DNA from 2 places in the Sphingomonas sp. SKA58 genome. Region 1 is predicted to be linked to the other one. Evidence: riboswitches for the same ligand, from Rfam matches in the RefSeq annotation. Region 1 holds a riboswitch; the other holds the start of a gene.
The links. A riboswitch is a leader RNA that binds a small molecule or an ion and turns the genes downstream of it on or off. The one in region 1 is predicted to bind cobalamin.

Region 1 (9,471 bases):
GTCGCCACCCTGGCGCAGGCGGGCATCAGCCTGGCGCTTAACCTGTCCCCCAATCCCTTCGCCGCCATGGAGATCATGACCTGGTTGCTCGGCAGCCTGGAGAACCGGTCCTTCGACCATCTCTGGATCGCCCTGCCTTGCATCGCCATCGGCATTGCCCTGCTGATATGGGATGGGCGCGCACTCGATGCGCTGACGTTGGGCGAAGACGGCGCCATTGCGCTGGGGGTCGACCTTCGCCGCACACGCCTGCGGCTGATGCTGGGCACCGCCATCGGCGTGGGTGGCGCGGTGGCGGTATCGGGAACGATCGGCTTCATCGGCCTTATCGTCCCGCACCTCATAAGGCCGCTGACCGATCGCAGCCCTTCGGCTATCCTGCTGCCCTCGGCATTGGGAGGGGCGGCATTGCTGACCCTGTCCGACATCGCCGTGCGCCTGATCCCGACGACCAGCGAATTGAAGCTGGGCGTCGTCACGGCGTTCCTGGGCATCCCCATCTTTCTTCTCCACCTTTTGCGGGAGCGGCGGCTATGGTGATGCTCACGCTGAGAGGCGTCGGCGTGACGCTTGGCCGTCGCACGGTGCTGCGGGATATCGACGCCTCCCTGACAGCTGGAATGCTGGTCGGCGTCGTCGGCCCCAACGGCGCCGGCAAATCGACACTGGCGCGCGCGATCATGGCGCTGGTCCCCTCCCGCGGAGAAATCGCGCTGGACGGCCGGACGGTGAGCACGCTTCGGCGGCCGGACCTCGCCAGGCAGATCGCCTATCTGCCGCAGGGACAGACATTGCATTGGCCCCTTACCGTCGAACGGCTGGTGGGCCTTGGCCGGCTGCCGCATCTCGGTCCCATGTCGCGCCTTGGCGATGCGGACGCCGCCGCGATCGAGACCGCGATGCGCCGTGCCGATGTTGCCGACCTTCGGCACCGCATCGCCACGCAATTGTCCGGGGGGGAGCGCGCCCGGGTGATGCTGGCGCGTGCGCTCGCCGTCGAAGCCCCGGCCCTGATCGCGGATGAACCGCTAGCCAGCCTTGATCCGGGGCACCAGATCGACGTCATGGACCTGCTGCGCGATCAGGCCCGTCAGGGGGCTTTGGTCATCGCGGTGCTGCACGACCTCACCATGGCGGCGCGCTATTGTGATCGGCTGATCCTGATCGATGAGGGACGTCTGATCGCTGACGGCAGTCCTCAGCAGGTGCTGACGCCGGATCACCTGGCCATGGTCTATGGCATAGACGCGCGGGTGGACATGGAAGGCGCCTGGCCCAGCATCATCCCCATGGGCCGGCGTCACCTGTAGAATTTTGCTCTCGCGAAACGATTGACGGCTTGCCACCATCCGATGTAACGGCCGCGCTGCGACAGGTTCCCCGGCGACGGGGATGAAAATGGGAACGGATAACATCCGGCTGCCCCTGCAACTGTATGCGGTGAGTCATCGGCCATATGCCATTGGAAGCGCAGCTTCCGAGAAGGCGACCGACCGGCGTTGACCCGCAAGCCAGGAGACCTGCCCGTCGCCGTCGTCTTTCGCGCGGACAGGGTGAGCCGGGCGGACGGGGGTAAACCCGCATGACGACAGGAAGCGTCGCGCTTTGCGCGGGCGATGTCGTTTGTCCTTTTTGCAAGGGACGGCATGGCCCGCATGCGCGCGGCTCGTGTCAAAGGGGGTTACCATGCAGAGCCTGTTGCTCAAGAATTCCGTTGCTTTCGTCGCATTGTCCATCGCCTTTCCAGCTCTGGCGCAGGCGCCTGAGGAAATGTTTGACGATAGTGGTATCGTCGTCACCGCCACCCGGACGCCCACGCCACTTGATCGGGTGTCCGCTTCAATCACGGTGCTCGACAAGGCCACGATTGACCGGGCGCAGGATATCGGCGCTACCGAATTGCTGTTGCGCACGCCCGGCATCAGCATGTCGCGCAATGGTGGCTATGGCACCGCCACCTCGCTGCGCATTCGCGGCGCGGAATCCGAACAGACCGTCGTTGTCATCGATGGGGTGAAGCTCAATGATCCGTCCTCGACCGGCGGCGGCTATAATTTCGCCAATCTGCTGATCGGCGATGCGCAGCGGATCGAGGTCCTGCGCGGCCCGCAATCGACGCTTTGGGGCAGCCAGGCGATCGGCGGCGTGGTCAACATCGTCACCGCCAGTCCACAGGCCCCGATCGAGGGCAGCTTCGACATCGAAGCGGGATCGCGCGATACCGTCAGCGCCCGCGCCGCACTGGGCGGCGTGTCCGGTCCGCTCAGCTGGCGGATCGGTGGCCAGTCCTTCACCACCGAAGGTATCTCGGCTATCGCGCCGGCCTTTGGCGGCGGCGAGCGGGATGGCTACACCAACCGCAATGTCGCCGGTCGGGCGGAACTGGTGCTGGGCGCCAACGCCAGCATAGACCTGCGCGGCTATTATTCGACAGGCCGGGTGGAGATTGACGGGTTCAGCGGCGACGCGCCCGATTACAGCCATAATCGCGAGTTTGTCGGCTATGCCGGCCTCAATTTCGCTCTGCTTGACGGGCGGCTGCGCAACCGCATTGCCTATAATTATACCGACACTGATCGCGACAGCTACAGCCCGGAACTTGAACGGCCCCTGAGCTTCGAGGCGGCCGGCAAGAACCGCCGGTTCGAATATCAGGGCATCTTCGACCTGTCCGATCGCATCTCCGCCACCTTCGGCGTGGAAAATGAGCGGTCGCGCTTCAAAAGCCGGTCGCCGTCCGGCTCCCTGGCCGATCCGCTCCCCGACTTTGTCACGGGCAAGGCGGAAATAACCAGCGTCTATGGCCAACTGACCGTCCGCCCGCTCGATGGCCTCACCATCAATGGCGGCGTGCGCCATGACGATCATAATCGCTATGGCGGACGCACGCTTTTTTCGGCGGGCGGCATCTGGACCCTGCCCGGCGGGACAACGCTGCGCGCCAGCTATGGTGAAGGGTTCAAGGCCCCGTCCCTCTACCAGCTGTTCAGCGAATATGGGAATGTGAACCTCGACCCTGAACGTGCTCATGGTTGGGAAGCGGGCGCGCAGCAGGCGTTCTTCGGGGACATGCTGATGATTGGCGCGACCTATTTCGAGCGGACCACGACCGGGCAGATCATCTATAATGGCTGCGACGTCGGCACCACCGATCCGCTTTGTGTCGTGCCCGGCACCGACACGCCGCGCTGGGGCTATTATCTGAACGTGGCGCGTGCAGAAGCGCATGGCGTCGAAGCGGATACGGCGTTTCGCCTCGGCGGATTGACGCTGGATGGCAATTATAGTTGGACCGTGGCGGAGGATCGCTCCGCCGGCACCGCCAATGAAGGCAACTGGCTGCCTCGTCGCCCGCGCCATCTGGCCAATGCGTCCCTATCCTATGACTTCGCCTTTGGTCTGACGCTGGGCTCTGCGGTGCGCTGGGCGGGCAAAAGCTATGACAACGCCTCCAACGCTACGCGGCTCGACGATTATACGCTGGTCGACCTGCGGGCGGAATATCGGCTGAGCGACAGCCTCCGGCTGTTCGCGCGGGCGGAGAATGTCTTCGACGAACAGTATATGACGGCGTATCGCTACGGCACTCTGGGCCGCAGCATCTATGCCGGGATCAGAGGTCGTTTCTGACATGCTGACCCCGGTCGATCCCGGTCCAGCCGTGGTGGCGTGCAGCAGTTGCCGCCGCCCCGGCAGCCCGGCGTCGGGCGAGCCGCGCGATGGCGCGCGGCTCGTCGCGGCGCTGGATCGGGTGCAGGCGAGCGATCCGGCCTATCGGGACATCGCCATTCAGTCGATGCCCTGCCTGTTTGCCTGCGGTGATGGCTGCACGGTCCATCTGCGCGCGCCCGGCAAGATGGGCTATGTTCTGGGTCGGTTCGAGCCCGATGAGGACGCGGCGCGCGCGATCCTGGATTATGCGCTGAACCATGCGGCCAGCGCCGAAGGACAGGTGCCCTACGCCCTGTGGCCGCAAGGTGTGAAGGGCCATTTCCTGGTGCGCGTTCCTCCGGCAGGATATGTAGCGACATGACCGGCTTTCCCACCATCACAGCATTCGAGCACGCCCTTGCCGATTTGCCCGCCCCCGATCCAAAAGCGCAGGCAGCGGCGCGTGCCCGGCAAGCGGAACTGACGAAACCGGCGGGATCGCTCGGCCGGCTGGAGGAGATCGCGGTCTTCTTCGCGGGCTGGCAGAAACGGGAACGGCCCCTTATCGACACCGCCCGCGCCGTCGTCTTTGCCGGCAATCATGGCGTCACCGCACAGGGGGTCAGTGCCTTTCCCGCCAGCGTCACCGCCCAGATGGTGAGCAATTTTGAAAGCGGCGGCGCGGCCATCAACGCCTTGACCCGCGCGGCCGGTCTTGCTCTTCATGTCGTGCCCATTGATCTTTACCGGCCGACGCAGGATTTCTCGCTGGCGCCGGCCATGTCCGTCGACGAATGCCTGTCCGCGCTCAGTATCGGCGCGGCTCAAGTGGAGGCCAATCTCGACATGATCGTGCTCGGCGAAATGGGCATCGGCAATTCGACGGCCGCAGCTGCCCTGTGCGCGCGCAGTTTTGGTGAGGCCGCTGCGGCATGGACCGGCCCAGGCACCGGGGTGGATGACGCAGGCGTCCAGCGCAAGATCGCGGTCATCGATCGCGCGCTAGCTTTGCATCGTACAGCGCCGCCTTCCGCCTTTGAAACTTTGCGCCACGTCGGTGGCCGGGAAATCGCCGCCATGGCCGGCGCGATGCTGCGCGCGCGCCAACTTGGCGTGCCCGTCATCCTCGATGGGTTTATCTGTTGCGCAGCGCTTGCCCCTTTGGCGGTCGATAATCCAGCCATTACCGATCATTGCATCGCGGGCCATTGTTCGGCCGAACCGGGGCACGCCCGACTTCTCGACCGGCTGGGGCTCGATCCCCTGCTGTCCCTTGGCATGCGTCTGGGCGAAGGCAGCGGTGCGGTGGTGGCGACCCATATCGTCCGGTCCGCGCTTGCCGCCCATGCCGAGATGGCGACCTTCGCCGAAGCGTTCGTTTCGGATAGGCAATGAGTTGTTATCGCCTGCACCTTCTTCGCCACGGCGAGCCGGTTCAGCCGGGCCTGATGCTTGGCCGTACAGATATGGCGCCGACGCCGGAAGGGATCGACCAGTGCCTGCGTCAGGCGCGGGGCCTGGACGTCGATCAGTTGATCGCTTCGCACCTGGAGCGATGCCGCCTTCCCGCTGAAGCCATTGGCGCGGAGCAGGATATGACCCCGGCGCTGGACCCACGCTGGCGTGAACTGGATTTTGGAGATTGGGACGGACGCGCCGCCGCCGACCTCGATGCCGAGGCGTTGGGCCGGTTCTGGGCAGATCCGGACACAAGTCCGCCCCCCGGGGGGGAGCGCTGGTCCGATCTGGTCGATCGCATTTCCGCCGCGCTGTCAGGCCTCACGCCACGGCCTACCCTCATCCTAACGCATGGTGGGCCAATGCGCGCGGCCCTCCATCTGCTATGCGGGTTCGATATGAGCCAACTCTGGTCGTTCGATCTGCCTTATGGCGCGTTGCTGTCGTTTCAGGTCTGGCCCGGCGAACAGCCATCAGCCCAGTTGACCGGTCTGGGGCGATGAGGCGCCTCATCCTCGCCTTTCAGTTTCTCACGCGCCTTCCCTTGCCCGCCGTCGCCCCGCAGGCCGATGACTTTGCCGCCTCGATCCGATGGTTCCCTGCTGTCGGGATCGTGATTGGCCTGCTGGTCACGGCGGCGGCCTGGGCCGGGACAATGATAGGCGAATGGATTGGGGCATTGGCGGCGCTGGCCGTCTGGACGTGGATCACCGGCGCGCTGCATCTCGACGGGCTGGGCGATATTGCCGACGCGGCCGGTGCGGCGCACAAGGGCAAGGATGACATTCTGGCAGTGCTGCGCGATCCGCATGCCGGCAGTTTCGCCATCGTTGCGATCATGATGCAGCTGATCGCAAAGCTGGTCCTGCTCCATCATCTTATCATGACGGACGCGCTGTTCGCCCTGACCCCCATTCCCTTTGCCGCCCGTATCGCACCGCTTTGCTGGGCGCGCTGGTTGCCGCCGCTCCATGAAGGGCTGGGATCGCGCTTTCGTCATGCCGTGCGGACGATCGACCTGATCGTCTGGGCTTTGGTCCTGATCGCAACCACGGTGATGCTGTCGCTTTCGCTGTCGCTCCTTCCATTTGCGACGCTGGTCTGGGGGCTGTGGATCAGGCGGCGCATCGGGGGCATTTCAGGCGATGGCCATGGCGCTGGCATCGAACTCACCGAGACAGCCCTGCTGCTGGCCGCGGCCATCGCCAGCGCCCTGACATGAGCAGCCCCTTTGTCTGGCACGGCGGCGCTTTGGAAGCGGCCAAGCGGGCATTTGGCGGTGATGCGCCGTGGATGGACCTGTCCACCGGCATCAATCCCGATCCATGGCCCGGCGCGGCACCAGATTCTTTCGATTGGGCACGCCTGCCCGAAATGTCGGCCCTCAAGGAACTGGAGCGCGTCGCCGCAGCCTATTTCGGCGTCGCGCCCGTCCATGTCTGCGCCGTTCCCGGCACCGAAATCGGGATGCGGCTGGTAGGCCGGATGCTCGGCGGCCCGGCCCATCATGTCGAACCCGGCTATCGCACCCATGCCGAAATGATCGCCGGCAGCATTCCCATAGCAGCGCATGATGCGAGCGGGACATCAACCACGCTGATATTGGCCAACCCCAACAACCCGGATGGTCGGACGATCGCGCCCGCCGAGATGGATGGCCTGCTCAGGAAACGATCCGATACCGGCTGGCTGCTGATCGACGAAGCCTTTGCTGACGTCGATCCCCGCATCAGCCTGGCAAGCGACGTGCGCGACGCGGCGCGGCTGGTCATCTTCCGGTCCTTCGGCAAATTTTTCGGATTGGCCGGCGTTCGCCTCGGCTTCGTCCTTGGCCCACGGATCATCATCGACCCGTTGCGCAGCCTGCTGGGGGCCTGGCCCCTGTCAGCCGCCGCGCTGGCGATCGGGACCGCAGCCTACCAGGATCATGCATGGATTGCGCGGACGCGGCTGGGTCTGTTCGACGCCGCTGCCACACTCGGCGCCCTGTTGACCGACCACGGATATTCCCCGATCGGCGCCTGCCCGCTGTTTCGCCTGATCGAGGTCGATGACGCCCATGCGCTGTTCGACCAACTTGCCCGGCAGGCGATATTGACGCGCCCCTTTGCTGATCGCCGCCATTGGCTCCGCATAGGATTGCCGCGTGATGCAGCATCGTTCGACCGGCTGGACCAGGCATTGCGTCATGGTTGAACCGTGCGCGATGATCGCCTTGATTGTTGATGCGGCTGTGGGTTGGCCCGATCGCCTCTATCGCGGCATCGGCCATCCGATCGGCCTGTTTGCGCGCGCGATCGACGGCTGCGAACGACGGTGGAACCGGCCATCCTTCACTTTTAGCGCGCGCCGCGCATTGGGGCTTGCGACCCTGGTCCTGCTGCTCGGCGTGGTGATCGGCGTCACGGTCGCATTGACGCTGATGATCGAGTATCTGATGGCCGACTTCGCGTGGATCGGCCTTGGTATCCTGGCATGGCCTGCGCTCGCGCAACGCAGTCTGTTCCAGCATGTTCGCCCGGTCGCCGCCGCCCTCCATTCCAGGGACCTGCCCGCGGCGCGGCAGGCCGTGAGCGCGATCGTCGGTAGAGACACCGGCGCGTTGGATGAGGCCGGCATTTCCCGCGCCGCCATCGAAAGCCTGGCGGAAAGCCTTTGCGACGGGGTCGTCGCGCCACTTTTCTGGCTGCTGCTGCTGGGCCTTCCGGGCGTTTGGACCTATAAGGCTATCAATACTGCGGATAGCCTGATCGGGCATAAGGAAGAGCGATGGCGCGCGTTCGGCTGGTCGGCGGCGCGGCTGGACGATGTGGCGAACCTTATCCCTGCGCGCCTTTCCGCGCTGCTGCTGTGCATGGCAGGCGGAGGCGGCTGGCGCACGGCATGGCGCGACGCGGGCAAGCATGCTTCACCCAATGCCGGCTGGCCCGAAGCGGCGATGGCCGGCATATTGGACGTTCGGCTGGCGGGTCCCGTCGCCTATGATAGCGTCCAGCACGACAAGCCATGGATCAACGCGGAGGGGCGATCGGCGGGCGCCATCGACCTCGATCATGCGCTGCGCCTCTATATCCGCGCCTGCTTCCTGTTATGGGTGGTCACCGCCCTGACAATCTGGGCGCTCTGATCTGCAACCAGGAACCAACCGTACGCTATGACCCGTCACCGTCTCCTGTGCCTGGGCGGCGCACGTTCAGGCAAAAGCCGCTACGCACAGCAGCGCGCCGAAGCAGCGGTTGGCGCGCCGGTTTTCATCGCCACTGCCCAAGCGTTCGATGATGAAATGCATGCACGCATCGCCCGTCATCGCGCCGACCGGGACGCGCGCTGGGACTGCATCGAAGCACCGCTCGCCCTTGCCCCAACGATCGACGCCCTGTCCGGCCAAGGCAAGGTCGTGCTCGTCGATTGCCTGACGCTCTGGCTGTCCAACCTCGTGCTGGCTGACAGGCCGATCGAGGCCGAGATGTCGAGCCTCACGCAAGCCATGGATCGCTTTGACGGCGCGATCATTCTGGTCGCTAATGAGGTGGGCTGGGGCATCGTTCCCGACAATGCGCTTGCCAGGCGATTTCGCGACCATGCCGGTCGTTTGAACCAGGCTATGGCGACCATCTGCGACGAAGTGACGCTCATCGTCGCGGGCCTTCCCCTCTGCTTGAAATGAGTGCACCGCCGGCCTTCCGCAGCCTGTATCCGATCATGGCATCAGGTAGATTGTCAGCATCCAGCCCGGCACGGCGGCGATAGCCAGAAATGTGCCGAGCGGCGCTCGCGCGGCGGCACTTTTCGCCCGGCCCGTCAGCAGCATGACCAAAAGCCCCGATCCCGCGGCGCAGAACAGGATCAGCGGCAATGCCTGCCATCCGAACCAGGCGCCCAGCGCCCCCAGCAGCTTGGCATCCCCCAGCCCCAGCCCGTCCCTGCCCCTTATCGCGCGATAGGACAGGGCAATCGCCAGCAGCACGCCATAGCCCAGCGCTGCACCAATGCCCCTGTCCATCACGCCAACATCTGTCGCGTAGGGGCCGAGCGCAAATCCAAGGAATGCGAGCGGGAGGGTGAGCGCGTCCGGCAGCCAGAAATGGCGCCAGTCCAGGATCGCCAATGGCAGCAGCAGCCAGCCAAGGGATGCCCAGGCAGCGCCAGCAAGGTTCGGCGCAAAACCCAGCGCGAAGCACCCGATGACCGCGCAGCCAGCTTCCACCCGTCCATGCAACGGATCGATCCGGGCGCTGCAGGACCGACACCGGCCGCGACTCAGCAGCGCGCTGACCAACGGAAAAAGGTCGCGGGGGCCGAGCGTCCGGCCACAGCTGTCGCAGGCGGAACGGCCGCGCATCACCCCCCTGCCCTGGGGCC
Region 2 (9,471 bases), 480 kb from region 1:
ACGAGCTGCTCGGCAAGAACCCGCGACACATAGGGGAGCTTGTCGTAAGCACCAGGTCGGATGGCATCGATCGCTGCGCGCGCATCGAAATAGGTGAGGTCGGTGCCGGGAAGCGGCTGGCAAAAAGCATCATTCATCGGCGCAAATCTCTACAGGGCAATTTTTCAGAGTCGAAAATCCTTACCCGCACGCGCGAGGGAGCCGACACCTCTGAAAAGGCGAAGATTTGCGAAGGAAAAGCTGCAAATCGGCGAACTTTGCAAATTTCCCGGACGTTCTAAGTTTGCGGGCGATAGGGCTTGGGTTTGCCGTGCTCGTCGACCGAAACCATTTCAAACTGGCCCTTCACCGCTTGGCTGCGATAACCGGTCGAAAGGGTTTCGCTGATCATCTCAACCTCGACGGTCATCGAGGAACGCCCATCCCGCGTGACATAGGCGTGCAGCTCTACGAGTTGGCCGACCGAGACGGGATGGTGAAACGCGATTTGCTCGGACCGCGCCATGACCACGGCAGCGCGTGCATGATGGCTTGCCGCGATGAAGGCAGCCTCGCCCATGAGGCTCAGCGCCGTGCCCCCAAAGAGCATGCCATAGCGATTGGCCTACTTGGGAAAGACCATTTCGCACAATCGCGTCTCCGACGCGGCGGGATGTGTTTCCAACTCTGTCATTCCCAGGGTTCCTTCAGCAAGAGCGCGTGAAATCACAGCCCCTAGCCGATGACCATAGCTGAATTGGCGAACCCTGCTGGGGGCGATTCAGCGAAGTCGCGAAGATTGCGAAATCCTACGCCGCCTGTGATGCGACGGCGCTAAACTGTTGGTCGGCGTAGCGCCGTGCCAGGACCGCGCAGACCATGAGCTGGATCTGGTGAAAGAACATGAGCGGAAGGATGATGCCGCCCACCTGCGACGTGGCGAACAGGACGCCGGCCATGGGCACGCCGGAGGCGAGACTCTTCTTGGACCCGCAGAACTGAAGGACGATCCGGTCTTCTCAATTGAAGCCCAGCCAGCGCCCAAGAAAGTGGCTGAAGGAAAGGACGACCGTCAACAGCAGGCCTGACAAAAGCGCTATTATGAGCAGATCAGCGCAATGATCGAACTTGGACACCAGGATCAGGACTTTGACGGACTGACCGGTTGGCACCAGCTTCCAGTCCATGGCAAATTCATCATCGAGTTTTGCAACCCCGTCTGCCATCACCGATCGTTCGCAATCGCTTTCGAAGACGGTGCGGAGGAAGAAGCGCCCTGTTTCCCTGTCTTCAAACTGGCGCGATTCCACAATATTGCCGCTATGCTCAAAATGAGACCGCTGACATGATGAACAATGCCGGGATGGTCCGGGCAATTGATCACCGGCGTGTACGATCGAGGCATTCAGCGTTCTCCGGAAAGGGAAGCGGCCAGCCTACGTCGCGATCCAGCCTGTCCTTTCACAATATGGCTGGATCACGACGTGCTGACATTGATCGAAACGGATGGGGTTCAGGGCTTGTCGCCAAACGCCAGCGACGTCTCCAACAGCGTCTCAGGCAGCGAGTTCTTGTCGGACGATTTCCGCGCCTGCGCCCAGAGCATCGAGCTTGCCCCTCGCCACACGACGGGACAGTGGCGCCATGCCGCAATTGGTGCTGGGGTAGAGCTTGTCGGCATCCACGAATTGCAGTGCCTTCCTGAGGGTGTCGGCCACTTCTTCCGGCGTCTCGACAGTATCCGTCGCCACGTCGATGGCACCGATCATCACCTTTTTGCCCCTGATGAGTTCGATGAGATCCATCGGAACATGGGAATGATGGCATTCCAGCGAGATGATATCGATCCTGGACTTCTGTAGATTGGGGAAGGTTTTCTCATACTGCCGCCATTCCGATCCCAGGGTCTTCTTCCAGTCGGTATTGGCCTTGATGCCATAGCCATAGCAGATGTGGACCGCCGTTTCGCACTTTAGCCCCTCGGCCGCCTTCTCCAGAGTAGCGATTCCCCAGTCGTTTGCCTCGTCAAAGAAGACATTGAACGCCGGCTCGTCAAACTGGATGATGTCGACGCCCGCAGCCTCCAACTCCCTCGCTTCCTGATTGAGGATCTTGGCGAACTCCCATGCCAGCTTTTCGCGGCTTTTATAGTGGGCGTCGTAGAGCGTATCGATCATCGTCATGGGGCCAGGCAGCGTCCATTTGATCGGCTGATCGGTTTGTGCTCGCAGAAACTTCGCGTCCTCGACGAAAACCGGATTGGGACGGGAGACAGCGCCAACGACCGTCGGCACGCTTGCATCATAGCGATTGCGGATTCTGACGGTTTCGCGCTTTTCAAAATCAACGCCGCTGAGATGTTCGACAAACGTCGTGACGAAGTGCTGGCGCGTCTGCTCGCCATCGCCGACGATGGTGATGCCCGCCTGGCGCTGATCTTCCACGGCCAGGCGCAAGGCATCCTGCTTGCCCCCAACCAGTTCCTCGCCCTCCAGCTTCCAGGGCGACCAAAGTATCTCAGGCTGGGCAAGCCAGGACGGCTTTGGCAAGCTGCCAGCGGTGGACGTGGGCAACAATATTCTCATGGATTGGTGACCTTATATTCTCGAATGATCAAAGGGCGAAAGCGGCGGACCATTGCTCAAGCACGGCCCGATGGGGCTTGATGAAGCACTCCTCGGCGAACTTCCCCTGTTCGACAGCCAGCCTGCTCCGTTCCTCCCGGTCATAGACAATGCGGGTGAGCGAATAGTCCTGATACTTCAAGCTAGGCTGATAATGCTCAGCCGCCGCGGAATTGGCGTTGTAAATCTCGGGCCGATAGATTTTCTGGAAGGTCTCCATCACGCTGATCGTGCTGACCAACTCGAGACTGGAGTAATCGCCGAGCAGTTCGCCCATATGATAGAAAGCATAGGGTGCCACGCTGTTCGGCGGCATGAAGTAGCGGACCTTCATGCCCATCTTGGCGAAATACTCGTCGGTCGCGGAGAATTTGTCGTTGCGATACTCGATCCCTAAAATGGGGTGCTCGTTCGCGGTCCGGTGATAGACCTCCTTGCTCGATACGCTCAGGCATATGACCGGCGGCTTGCCGAAATTGTCGCGATAGGCGCGCGAATTCAGGAAATGCTTGAACAGCTTTCCATGCAGGTCACCAAAATCGTTCGGAGCGCCCGCATCGGGGTGGCTCTGCATATACGCCGGCAGAACGACGCTAAAATCATAGTCTCGCACATAAGAGGAGAAATTGTTGCCCACCATGCCGGCGATGCGTTCGCCCGTTTTGCTATCGATAATCGTCGTCTGAAGGATTTCGATCAGAGGGAAGACGGTGTCGCTGTCTTCTGAATCGATGCGCATTTCGGCGGTAATGATCTCAAGCTCGACCGCATATCGGTCGCCTTTGGGGTTGTCCCAATGCGCCAGGGAGTTGAATCGATTGTCGATCATCCGCAACGTATTGCGCAAATTCTCCCGGCGGCTCTCCCCCCTCGCCAAGTTGGCAAAGTTGGTCGTAATGCGCGTATTCTCGGCAGGACGATAATTCTCGTCGAAAGCGATACGGCTGATGCTGAACTCAAAGTCTTGGTGCGCCATGGCGTAATGTCCTAATTTCACGCTAGTCACAGGCATGCGAGGTCTCCTTCGGGCCAGCGCGTCGACCGGTCCGTCATGGTTCTGGAATTGTGTGGGATTGGGGCGCGCGCCGCGTCAGCCGAGGATCAGCACGGCGCGCAGGCGCATTCGTCGAAAGACGACGGAGCGAAACAGGATTGAAGACATCGACCGATCACCTGCTTTGCCGGGCGGTAGGGTCGTAGGAAGAGCGCGCCGGACGTAGAAGGCCCGGATGGCGATATGCCACGAGCCTGCTTCAAGCGCGATCCGCCGGAGGAACCCCCGTCCGAGGAACGTTATGCCGTCGAAGGCAGGTCTCCTGGCTTGCGGGTCATCGCAATGGCTCCGGCCTTCCCGAGCCTCGTGCAAAAGCTCAGTGACACAAAATGGAGCCACCACTCGCCGCTTACAGTTGCGGGGGCAGCGCCGGACTCTGCCCAAAGGGCACCACCGGCTTCCCGTCTTAGCCCCGCCGTCATGCCTGAAGCGGGGAACCTCGACAGGCTCCTTCAACAGCATCGGGAGGCTGCTGTCAAGCGACATATAAAGATTTCTTTATATGCTTCTGCTGAGGGGAGTCTTGAGCGCTCTATTTCCGGTTGGAAACGGAGCGCCTTTCAATTCGAAAGGCCGAGGCCCCAGCCTAGAGGCGGCGGCGATCTCCTGGTCAGGCCTCGGCCATTCGGTCGCCTTCCCGCCAGCGAGCCAGCATTGCGTGATCGGCAAGAATGCGCTCGGCCGCCAAAACCGAGCCGGTGGGGATCGCGTTCGGAGCGTTCAGCCATTTGAGATGGATTAGGGGCCTTGTCATCACCGTCTCAACAATCATGTAGCTTGCGAATCAGGCTGCGGGATAAGGGGCCAAGGTGCTTCGATTCTCGTCTACCGCCACCGCCCGCCCGATTGCAGGGAAGGCGCGTTGCGGGCACGCTGGACGTTCACAGACCTTGCAGCCAGCTCCGATCGGCGTCGCCGCTGCTGGATCGTCCAAATCCAGTCCCCGCGAATAGATAAGCCGCGAGGCGTGACGAATGTCGCAGCCCAGTCCGACCGCAAATGTCTTGCCCGGCACGTCGAAGCCTGCGTTGCCACTGCTGACCGTTCGCGCAATCCACAGGTAAGTACGGCCGTCAGGCATTTGCGCGATCTGACGGAGGACCCGGCCTGGTTGCGTGAAAGCCTCGTAGACCTTCCACAGTGGGCAGCTTCCGCCGACACGGGAGAAATGGAAATCGGTTGCCGATTGTCGTTTGGAGATATTGCCGGCACGATCGACCCGCACAAAGAAGAAGGGGATGCCACGGGCCTCGGCGCGTTGGAGCGTCGAGAGCCGATGGCAGATCGTCTCGAAGCCGACTCCGAACCGGCGCCCGAGCTTTTCGATATCATAGGCCTCGGCCTCGGCGGCGGCGAGGAAATCACCATAGGGCAGGATGAGTGCTCCCGCGAAATAGTTGGCCAGACCCACCCTGGCCAGTCTCCGCGCTTCGTCGCCCGACAGTAGGCTGTTATCGGCCAGCCGGTCGATGACGCTGCCCAGTTCCAGAAATGCCAGTTGGGTCGCCATCTGGAAGGCCTGTTGGCCCTGATGTAGATGGGCCGAGACGTGCAACGTCCGTGTCGCGGGGTCATACCGGCGCTGAGCCGTATCGCTCTCACCCCAGACAATCTGAACATCGTGGCGGTCCTTCAGCCAAGCAACGAGTCCAGGGTGGACCGAGTGTGGCGCTAGACCCGCCTCTCGATAAATTCGCTCCGCTGCTTCATCGAGTGGCTTGACATGATTGTGCCGGGCATAGAAAAAGTCGCGCACTTGCTCGAAGGCCATCCGTGCCGGACCGCCGCTGATCCAATCGTCTCCCAACTGGGCAGCCATCGCTTCGCTGCGCTCGGCGGCCTCCCGATAACGGCGGTGCAGGGATATGAGCGTCCTTCCCACCGCGGGCATGTTCGTCGCCAGCTCGCGGATTTCCGCGACCGAGATCGCCTCCGCGCTATCGGACAGCGCGTCACGCAGTTCGGTGATGAGGCGCGCTTCCTCATCCTCTGAAAAGAGCTGGACGTCGACGCCAAAGACCGCGTTGATCTTGAGCAGCACTGGGACTGTCAACGGCCGCTGGTTCTGTTCGAGCTGATTGAGATAGCTCGACGAGATGCCGAGCGCATTGGCCAGGTCGACCTGCTTGAGCTTCCGTTCCTCGCGCAGCCGCCGCAGCCGCACCCCCATAAAGGCTTTCCGCATGTTCCTGCCCAATCTTCGCAAACTTTGCTAATTTGCAGCATTTCATCCGCAAATCTTCGCACATTCAGACATTTCTAGCGTAACAGATAATGCGGATGTTGCGAAGCCATGAAGAATTCTACGGCAAGGCAGCAATGATGAAGGGCAAGATCGCCGAGGGCGCAATCTGCTACACGGGCGACCTGTTCGATCCGGCGCGTGAAATATTCGCTGAACTATTATGCCGGCATAGCGAGCGATCTTAAGAAGGCCGAGTGCCAGGTTCTTGCGATCACGGATATGGCTGGTCTGATACGGCCCCCAGCGGCACGAGCGTTGATCGCTGCATTGCGCGATGTCACCGACCTGCCGATCCACCTCCATACGCACGACACCTCCGGCATCGCAGGCGCGACCCTTATCGCCACCGCCGAGGCGGGCGCTGATGCGATCGATGTCGCGACGGATGCAATGTCGGGAACAACGTCACAGCCCTGCCTGGGATCGGTGGTCGAAGCGCTGCGCTACACAACCGCGACACCGGTCTCGACGCCGAGGCAATCCGGAGGATCAGCTTCTATTGGGAGGGTGTTCGCGGGCTCTATGCGCCGTTCGAGAGCGATCTGCGCTCAGGCGCGTCGGAGGTCTATCTCCATGAAATGCCAGGCGGTCGGTTCACGAACCTGAAGGAACAGGCCCGCTTGCTGGGCCTCGCCAGCCGCTGGCACGAAGTGGCGCGCGCCTATCGCGAAGCCAATGATCTGTTCGGCGATATCGTCAAAGCCACGCCCTCGTCGGGCGACAGCATCGAGGCAAAGGATCTGCTGCTCGTCTTGGAATGAGGGTTGCCAGCATCTGCACCAGCAGCAAAAGACTTCGCCGCTTCCGCGATCGCACTATGCCGCGAGGTTTCTCAGCACATAGGGCAGGATGCCACCATTCTGGAAATAGGCGAGTTCCTCGGCGGTGTCGATCCGACATAATGTTTGGAGCCGGAAGGATAATCCGTCCGACCATCGGCCTTCGACCATGACGGTCTGGCGCGGTTGCAGGTCCGACAGGCCGGTAATAGTGAACTGTTCGTTTCCTTTCAGCCAGTAAGTATGGCGATTGACGCCCTCGGCGAACTGAAGCGGCAGCACACCCATCCCGACGAGATTGGAACGGTGGATACGCTCGAAGCTCTCCGCGATAACCGCGCGCACACCTAGCAGGGCCGTGCCCTTGGCCGCCCAGTCGCGCGAGGAGCCGGTGCCATATTCCTTGCCGGCGAGGACAATGAGAGGCGTTCCCGCCGCCTTGTGCCGCATGGCTGCTTCGTAGATCGGGAGCGTCTCGCCGTCGAACAGCGTGTTGCCGCCTTCTGCACCGCCCATCATTTCATTGCGGATGCGGATATTGGCGAAGGTGCCGCGCATCATGATTTCATGATTGCCCCGGCGGCAGCCATAGCTGTTGAAATCGACAGGCTGCACCTGTCGTTCGATGAGCCATTGCCCGGCCGGCGAAGCCGGTTTGATCGAGCCGGCCGGCGAGATGTGGTCGGTCGTGATGGAATCGCCGAAGATGGCGAGCGTACGGGCCTCGACGATATCAGCGACCGGCGCGGCCTCGCGTTCCAGTCCATCGAAGAAGGGCGGATTGGCGACATAGGTCGATGCAGTCGGCCAGTCATAGGTGTCGCCCTGCTTCACCTCAAGCGCCTTCCAGCGATCGTCGCCCGCATAGACATTGGCATAGCGGCTGGCGAACATCTCGGCGTCGATGGCCGAGGACATAGTGGCCTGCACTTCCGCATTGGTCGGCCAGACATCTTTCAAATAGACGGGCTGCCCATCGGTGCCGGTGCCAAGAGACTCAGTCGCGATATCGCGCGAGACGGTGCCGATCAGCGAATAGGCGACGACGAGCGGCGGCGAAGCCAGGTAATTGGCGCGCACATCGGGTGAAATCCGTCCCTCGAAGTTCCGGTTGCCGGACAGGACCGCCGCTGTCACGAGGCCATTGTCGTTGATCGTCTGGGAGACGGCAGGATCGAGCGAACCCGAATTGCCGATGCAGATCATACAGCCATAGCCGGTCAGATTGAAGCCGAGCGCATCGAAATCCTCCTGCAGCCCGGATCGCACCAGATAGTCGGTAACGACCTGGCTGCCGGGCGACAGCGTCGTGCGAACCCACGGCTTGGGCGCCAAGCCCAGCGCGCGCGCCTTGCGCGCCACCAGTCCAGCAGCGACAAGGACGGAGGGATTGGACGTATTGGTGCAACTCGTAATCGCCGCGATCGCGATATCGCCATGGCCGATACTGAAATCTTTCTGATCCACAGCGACCCGCCGGTCCAGCTCGTCGCCTTTGCCATATCCAGCAGCCAGCTCGGTCCGAAAGCCTTCCGCGGCCTGGGTCAGCAATACCCGGTCCTGCGGACGACGGGGTCCGGCCACCGACGGCAATACGGTCGCGAGATCGAGTTCAAGCGTCTCGGTAAATACCGGGTCGGGCGTCGTGGCATCCCGCCACATGCCCTGCGCCTTGGCATAGGCCTCCACGAGCGCGATGCGATCTTCGCTGCGGCCGGTGAGGCGGAGATAGGTGATCGTGGCGTCATCGACCGGGAAGAAGCCGCATGTGGCGCCATATTCGGGTGCCATGTTGGCGATCGTGGCACGATCGGCGAGCGGCAGGGCGTCGAGCCCCGGCCCATAAAATTCGACGAAGCGGCCGACCACGCCGTGCGCGCGGAGCATCTGGGTCACTGTCAGGACGAGATCGGTGGCTGTCACGCCTTCGGTCAACGTGCCGGACAGCCGGAAGCCGACAACATCGGGGATCAGCATCGATACCGGCTGGCCGAGCATAGCCGCTTCGGCTTCGATCCCGCCCACACCCCATCCCATGACGCCGAGGCCGCTGACCATGGTGGTATGGCTGTCCGTGCCGACGCAGGTGTCAGGATAGGCGACCGTGACGCCTTTCGCATCCGTGCTGGTCCAGACGGTCTGGGCGATATGCTCCAGATTGACCTGATGACAGATGCCGGTGCCGGGCGGCACAACCTTCAGATTGTCGAGTGTCCTCGCACCCCATTTGAGGAAGGCGTAGCGTTCGGAATTGCGCTCATATTCGATCTCGACATTGCGCTCGAACGCATGGCTGCTGCTGGCCTCGTCTGCCATGACGCTATGGTCGATGACGAGATGGATCGGCACTTGCGGATTGATGCGTGATGCATCCGCGCCCCAACGGTTCATCGTGTCGCGCATCGCGGCCAGATCGACGATGCAGGGAACGCCGGTGAAGTCCTGCATCAGGACGCGGGCGGGCCGGTACTGGATTTCGCGATCCGACCGTCGATCCTTCTGCCAGTCGACCAGTGCGCGAATGTCATCGACTGTCACGCTGGCGCCGTCCTCGAAACGCAGGAGATTTTCGAGCAAAACCTTCAGGCTGAAAGGCAGGCGGCTCACGTCGCCGAATTTCGCGGCCACCTTGGGCAGACTATAATAGGCAAATGTCTCCCCGTTGACGGTGAGCCGGTCGCGCGTGCCGAGGCTGTCACTGCCTGTCGCTGTCATCGAATATCTTTCTCTTGCTTGTGCGGCGCGTGTCGGCCTCCCCGACGCGCGCGAGCGCGGGAAGGCCAGCGGTCA

Region 2: linked by a shared signal. The riboswitch ahead of SKA58_RS09140 (DUF1852 domain-containing protein) and the one ahead of SKA58_RS06915 (TonB-dependent receptor plug domain-containing protein) in region 1 are both predicted to bind cobalamin.

What each region holds. Positions count from the first base shown of each region.
Region 1 is NZ_CH959306.1:1,319,188-1,328,658, forward strand. Features, by position in the region: gene SKA58_RS06905 (FecCD family ABC transporter permease) at 1-540, shown strand, start outside; gene SKA58_RS06910 (ABC transporter ATP-binding protein) at 534-1,310, shown strand; cobalamin riboswitch at 1,357-1,542, shown strand; gene SKA58_RS06915 (TonB-dependent receptor plug domain-containing protein) at 1,687-3,630, shown strand; gene SKA58_RS06920 (DUF1636 domain-containing protein) at 3,632-4,033, shown strand; gene cobT (nicotinate-nucleotide--dimethylbenzimidazole phosphoribosyltransferase) at 4,030-5,046, shown strand; gene SKA58_RS06930 (histidine phosphatase family protein) at 5,043-5,612, shown strand; gene SKA58_RS06935 (adenosylcobinamide-GDP ribazoletransferase) at 5,609-6,331, shown strand; gene SKA58_RS06940 (aminotransferase class I/II-fold pyridoxal phosphate-dependent enzyme) at 6,328-7,305, shown strand; gene cbiB (adenosylcobinamide-phosphate synthase CbiB) at 7,259-8,236, shown strand; gene cobU (bifunctional adenosylcobinamide kinase/adenosylcobinamide-phosphate guanylyltransferase) at 8,264-8,776, shown strand; gene SKA58_RS06955 (prepilin peptidase) at 8,810-9,471, opposite strand, start outside.
Region 2 is NZ_CH959306.1:1,800,198-1,809,668, forward strand. Features, by position in the region: gene acnD (Fe/S-dependent 2-methylisocitrate dehydratase AcnD) at 1-137, opposite strand, end outside; gene SKA58_RS09125 (acyl-CoA thioesterase) at 278-589, opposite strand; partial or broken gene SKA58_RS19440 (bile acid:sodium symporter) at 789-1,091, opposite strand; gene SKA58_RS09135 (methionine synthase) at 1,536-2,564, opposite strand; gene SKA58_RS09140 (DUF1852 domain-containing protein) at 2,593-3,579, opposite strand; cobalamin riboswitch at 3,893-4,114, opposite strand; gene SKA58_RS19850 (hypothetical protein) at 4,268-4,429, opposite strand; gene SKA58_RS09145 (short-chain fatty acyl-CoA regulator family protein) at 4,442-5,842, opposite strand; gene SKA58_RS20050 (hypothetical protein) at 6,041-6,508, shown strand; gene SKA58_RS20055 (hypothetical protein) at 6,523-6,663, shown strand; gene acnA (aconitate hydratase AcnA) at 6,718-9,396, opposite strand.